DNA from 2 places in the Mammaliicoccus fleurettii genome. Region 1 is predicted to be linked to the other one. Evidence: predicted binding sites of a transcription regulator. Region 1 holds the regulator's gene; the other holds the start of a gene.
What was found. Region 1 encodes LexA, which represses DNA repair genes until DNA is damaged. Its sites were predicted from a motif close to CGAACATATGTTCG; they were not measured.

Region 1 (3,446 bases):
TTATAGCTTTATCAATTGCTTCTAAGTCATTACCATCTTCGACTAAAATATAACTCCAGCCGTATGAAGTAAATCTTTCTTTAACATTTTCAGAAAATGCTTTATTTAAATCACCATCTAATGAAATATCATTAGAGTCATATAATGTAATTAATTTATCAAGTTTTAAATGACCAGCTAATGAAGCAGCTTCATGAGAAACACCTTCCATTAAATCGCCATCACTTGCTAATACATATGTGTAATGATCTACTACATCATATTTTTCTTTATTGAATTTACCAGCTAAATGTTTTTCAGCCATTGCCATACCAACACTCATAGCAAAACCTTGTCCTAATGGTCCAGTTGTTACTTCAACGCCATCAGTATGGTTAAATTCTGGATGTCCAGGTGTTTTTGAATCCCATTGTCTAAAGTTTTTCACTTCTTCAAGTTCTAAGCTACCTGAAACATGTAATAAACTATATAATAATGCTGATCCGTGTCCTGCAGATAATACAAAACGATCTCTATTAAAGTAATTCTTAGACTGAGGATTAAAATTTAAATGCTTAGTCCATAATGTATATGCCATTGGTGCAGCACCCATAGGTAAACCAGGGTGTCCTGAGTTAGCTGCTTCAATAGCATCTATACTTAAAGCACGAATTGAATCTACTGCAAGTTGATCTTTTTCATTAAACATAAATGTAGTCTCCTTTATTCTTGTAATCCCTTTTCATTATACATGAAAAAAATTCGAAAATTAATTATTATCTCTTAATTTATATTTATTTCCTAATATTATTATTTTTTTGAATTTCTTTCACTTTATCTGGCGTAACATCATTACCTTCTGGATCGATAATTTTTGTACTTTCTATCGTACTTTTAAAGTTACCTCGAAATGCTTGTAAATATTCAGCTCGCAATTTAGTCTGTTCTTTCGCTTCTGATTCCGACAAACCTTCTGTCTTCTTTTTATTAGCGAGTTCATTGATTCTATCTATTTTTGCTTTATCTAACATATTATCCCCACTTTCTACATACATAAAAGATACCAAAAAATACGAGTAAATCCAAATGGATTTACTCGTATTTTTCAATTATTCTATAGACCCTATTAATGTATTTGAATTAGTTAAATGATTAGGTTGTTTATCTTCATGTTGTTTAATTTGATGATCTGTCATCTCGTACGTCTGTTCTGTTGTATAGATATCACTCGACTGTGCTAAATATAAATATCCTATTAATAGAGTCATTAAGAATACTGCCAAATATACTAATACCGTCTTCTTTATTGTAATTGTCATACTCAATTCCTCCTAGAACGTTTGTTTGTATTTTTATAATAACAGAACAAATGTTCGTAGTCAATAAAAATACGAACAAATGTTTGTTCGAAGGAAACGTATGTGCTATAATATGATTAAATAATTAATTGGGAGCGTGCGACTATGAAAGAATTAACTAAACGTCAATCTGAAATATATCAATTCATCAAACATATAGTACAAACGAAAGGGTATCCACCTAGTGTTCGTGAAATTGGTTTAGCAGTTGGCCTTGCATCAAGTTCTACAGTACATGGTCATTTATCTAGATTAGAAGAAAAGGGATATATCAAACGTGACCCAACTAAACCTCGTGCAATTGAAATAACTGAAACTGTTGGAGAGAACATCAATCAAGAGAATACAATTCACGTACCAGTTATAGGTAAGGTTACAGCAGGTATTCCAATTACAGCTGTTGAAAATGTCGAAGAATACTTCCCATTACCTGCACATTTTACTTCTACACATAATAGCAACATCTTTATTTTAGATGTAATTGGCGATAGTATGATAGAAGCTGGCATATTAGATGGAGATAAAGTTATTGTTCGTAGCCAATCCATTGCTGAGAATGGCGATATCATTGTCGCTATGACAGAAGATGATGAAGCAACTGTTAAACGCTTCTATAAAGAAGAAAAGAGATATAGACTTCAACCTGAGAATAATACAATGGAACCAATTTACTTAGATAATGTAACAGTATTAGGTAAAGTAGTAGGATTATTTAGAGAGATGTAATAATACAAAAAAGGAGATGCAAATGCATCTCCTTTTTTTCATATTCCCGTTATCGAGTTCTTTTTGCTAATGTCATATTAATTATGAAACATCTTTTTTATTTAATAATTCTTTAATACGTTCTAATACATCTAAATCTTTACGTTTTATTTCTTTACTTTCCATGTAAAACTTCCCCTTTAATTGTTATTCCACCAATCAAATTATTAGAAACAACATGTGTTAAACATTTAAGGAAATATGAAATAATGACTTATCTCGATATAATTATATCAAAGTTGCTAAGATAAAATCTGCTTTTATCTTTGTTCTATTGCTGTGTGATGTAGTTTTCCGTCCAATAAGGCTGTAAATCTTCGCCTATATCAACACCTACACCTAACTCTTTATAATCTTTATTTAAAATGTTCTTTCTGTGTCCCAGTGAATTCATAAGACCATGATGTGCATAAACACTACTTATTTGACCATATGCTAAGTTTTCACCTGCTGTTATATAATCAAAGCCATCATTGTCTAATCTGTCAAATGGAGATAAACCTTGTTTATTTGTATGATCAAAATAATCATTATCAACCATATCTTGACTATGCTTTCTTGCAGTCTGACTCACATTTTCATTATAAGATAATGTAGGTAAGTCAAATTGAACACGTTCAGCATTAACAAGATCAAAGTTTTGTAATTCTAATGCGATTTTATAATCATCAGATGCTGCATGATATTGGTTCGTACGTTTATCTTCAGTTGATGATGCAATTTGCATTATACCTTTAATTTGATTATTCTCATGTTTATCATAAAAAACGGTTGTATAGATATTATCAAATTTGAAAACATCGTAATCTTCATCATTTTGAATGAGCTTCACTTTATCTTTATTTATTTCTTTTTCTGGTTCACCAAGAATCGAACGAACCTTTTCCTTGTTCATTTTACTTGTGATACCTTTTTGGGATGTTATTAAGTCTTGGTTCGTATATAAACCTGTTACTTTGTCATTATCATAACTTACCATTACAAATTCATGATAATCATTATGATATACATGCCATTTCTCGTTATACTCATTAGCGGTTATCCGCTTAGGTTTGCCAAGTTTCTTTTCAACTTCACTTTTTGTTTGATTGATTTGAATATTATTAATCGCAAACTCTTGGTCATTTGGTGTCTTAAGTTCAACTTTGCTTGTTGACTGTTCATGTTGCAGTCCTTGTTGAACATTCAATACTTTTTGTTGAATTTGTCTAGATAAATCTGATTCAGGGACAGGCTTGATAAGTGTTATAAATAACAATAATAAAAATAAATAAAATACTTTTTTCAAGTCGTCACCTCACCTATATTTAGTCGCGGTCACCATTAAATATTGAATTTCGAACA
Region 2 (3,446 bases), on a different contig from region 1:
ACAATTCGGAATTCTGCCAGTAAGAACAGTGTAAGGAGCACAATTCATAATTCTGCAAGTAAGCGCAGTCTAAGTAACCGAATCTAAGTATCAAACGACATATGAACTACATGCGACACAATCAAGTCCATTCCCACAAAGCTCACTTTCTCCATACATAAAAAAGAGCCGAGACAATTAAATGTCTCGGCTCTTAAAGCAATTTATTTTCTGATTGCTTTTAAAATAAATGAAAGTACTAAGATTAAGATGATTGAACCGATTAATGCTGGAATAATTGCAATTCCACCAAATACTGGTCCCATATCTCCTAATAATGATCCACCAATTGCTGAACCGATAATACCTGCAATAATGTTACCAATAATTCCACCTGGAACATCTTTACCTAAAATAACTCCTGCAAGCCAGCCGATTAAACCGCCGACGATTAACATTAATATAAAGCCCATAATAATTACCTCCTATTTTTGCACTTCTTCTTATATATCCAAAGTGAAGGATGTTTAAACGCATCTTTAAAATATAAATTGGAAAAATACACATTTAAAGTAATTATTTGGAAAATATTTGATAAATTCAATATTTTACTGCTGTTTGTATATGACATATCTTTAAAATATTAAGCTTTATGGCCTGCGATTAAATCTTTTCTTTCTAACAATGTACCACTGTTTAATAAGCTTGAACCTCGCATTACGATATTCTTTCCATATTTCATACGTATAAAATCTAAATGATTCTCTATTGTTTCTGTCTTAACTTGAAATGGATCGTCAAATAAAGATAATTGTTTAATTTGATTTGGAATAAACTTACCAAATGAAATAGCAATTGTTCGATAAAGTCGATTAGGTTCTAATTGTTTCGATAAATAGTCCCATAATAAATTTACGATGACGTAAGTATTCATAAACCCATTCTTATTTGTAAATTGTTTACGAACACCGCCTATATCAGCATAGCCAACACTAACACTTATTCGAGTAGGGTATAAGTTTAACTTTCTGGATCTATAATAAACTTCATCTACTTGTTCGTTTAGTACAGTTTTGAGTTCATTCATACTGTAATCACGCATGAGTATTTGAGACTTTCCTAAAGATTTATCATATGCCTTATGTGGCTGCCTAATCATACTTTCGTCTATACCATTAGCATGTAAATGTAAATCAACACCAATAACGCCAAAGTCCCGCTTCAAATATTCAACTGGATAGTTAGCTAAATGACCTACTGTAAATATACCTTTTTTGTTGAGCTTAGTTTCTGTACGTCTATTGATACCCCACATTTCTCTTAAAGGTTGAATTGACCAAACTTTATTAGGAACATCTTCGTAACGCCATTCTGATATACCGAGTTGGGTATGTTTAGCATCAATATCCATAGATAGTTTAGCAAGTAACATATTCGAACCAATTCCAATCGTACTGCGAATATGGGCAAGATTAAATATACGTTCTTGCAACTGCATAGCCAGTGAAAAAGGAGAATGAGCAAACAAATGATAAGATTCTGAAACATCCATAAAAAACTCATCTATACTATATTGATGAAAATCTTCAGGTGCTACATAATCTAAAGCAATTTTACTAATTTGAGTTGATAGTTGAATATACTTTTTCATAGATGGATTAATAACATAAATATCTTTACGTTGAGGAATTTCAAATAAACGAGATCCCGTTTTAATGCCAATTGCTTTTAATGGTGGTGTAGCAGCAAGTACGACAGAACCTGGACGTTTCGTATCAGCAACAACAGCAAGCTTCGTTGTTAATGGGTCTAGACCCTTTTCAATGCAAGACACAGAGGCAAAGAAACTCTTCAAATCTACACATAAAATATCCCGATTTAAGCAATAACTGTAGTCATACATAAAAATCACCCCAGTCATATAGTATCTTTATTATACGAACATATGTTCTGTTTTGTAAAGTGAAAAGTCGTGTAAAAAGTAATATATTTATCATGTTGATAAACGGGTAGATGAGCAATTTGATGTTTTGAATGGAACGATATATTGTTTGTAATAAATATTTAATATAGCGAAATAATCTTCAACTATATTAATTAATTATATTTTGTAATACAATATAACAATAAAATCTAAGGGGGATTATTATGAAGTATAAGTTTGGAACAGCTTTAATTTTGACATCTAGTTTATTACTTTCTCAATCTCATTTTTATGTAAATGCGGATGAGAAAAATAATGAACAGACTGAGAACACAAGCAAATCAATTAGTTTTGAACAAGCACAGAAGATGAACCCAAAAGAATTAACTAACATATTAACAGACGAAGATTTAAAATTACATAATAAAGTTGCTGAAAAGCATTCAACAGATATGGAAACAAATCGCAATACAAATGAAGCTTATCAAAACGTAAATAGTTATATTGATAAAAATAATATTAAGCCTTCAACGATTACGCAAGATTCTAGAATGAATAGTTTGCCAAAATATGATTACAAGTCAGATAAATTTATTGGCGTGATTATTCATGAAACAGCAAATTCTAATAGTACGATCGATGAAGAAATTAATTATATGTATAATAACTACGAAAGTGCCTTTGTCCATGCTTATGCAGGTAGTAGTAAAATTGTACAAACAGCCTCAAGTGATTATTTAGCATGGGGGGCTGGTGCAAAAGCAAATCCCTATTTCTATCAAATAGAGTTGGCACAGTCTAGTACATTCGATCAGTTTGCTAAATCTGTAAATAACCAAGCATACTTAACAGCAAAAATGTTAGATCAAAATGGACTGAAACCATCATTAGCTGATAATAATGAGGGGACAGGAACAGTTATAAGTCATAACGCAATAAGTCAATATTATGGTGGAACAGATCATACTGATCCTATTAATTACTTTAGCCAGTGGGGATATGATATGAATCAGTTTTATAGTCTAGTTCAACAGCACTATAACCAGTTGAATGAATCAAGTGATACAATTACTGGAGATACACATACAGTCGTATCAGGAGATACATTATATAATATTTCTCAAAGAAGCGGCGTAAGTGTAGCTGAAATTAAAGAACTCAATGATTTAAGTTCAAATGACTTAACAGTAGGACAAGTATTGAATTTGAAATAAATAGGATAGAAAACTAATTTATATACAAAGTTTTGTTAAGCCTATATCAATAAAACAATTAAAACTGTCGACAAAGCTCAGACTTTGTCGACAGTTTTTTATGTATATATTTAGTGTTCATATGCAAATAAGTTTGTACTTTATTTAACGATTAATCTAGGTATCAGCTTAATATAAACAAGTTCTCCTATAAGTTCGACTAGCGTTTGAGTAACAACAACAGTGGTAACGGTTGTTGACCATTGTATAGGTAGCGATAAAGCTAATGGTAAAACGACTAATGCATTTCGTGTGCTTGAGCTAAAGGCTAATGTTCTTTTTAAGGTTAC

Region 2: B2G86_RS08820 (Y-family DNA polymerase) is a predicted target of LexA. The motif match lies at 1,918-1,931, and genes of this name have one in related genera.

What each region holds. Positions count from the first base shown of each region.
Region 1 is NZ_MWJM01000001.1:236,905-240,350, reverse strand. It holds gene tkt (transketolase) at 1-688, opposite strand, end outside; gene B2G86_RS01260 (DUF896 domain-containing protein) at 774-1,010, opposite strand; gene sosA (DNA damage-induced cell division inhibitor SosA) at 1,089-1,298, opposite strand; gene lexA (transcriptional repressor LexA) at 1,443-2,063, shown strand; gene B2G86_RS01245 (CAP domain-containing protein) at 2,374-3,390, opposite strand; gene guaC (GMP reductase) at 3,410-3,446, opposite strand, start outside.
Region 2 is NZ_MWJM01000009.1:77,459-80,904, reverse strand. It holds gene B2G86_RS08825 (GlsB/YeaQ/YmgE family stress response membrane protein) at 204-452, opposite strand; gene B2G86_RS08820 (Y-family DNA polymerase) at 623-1,882, opposite strand; gene B2G86_RS08815 (LysM peptidoglycan-binding domain-containing protein) at 2,128-3,117, shown strand; gene B2G86_RS08810 (arsenic resistance protein) at 3,258-3,446, opposite strand, start outside.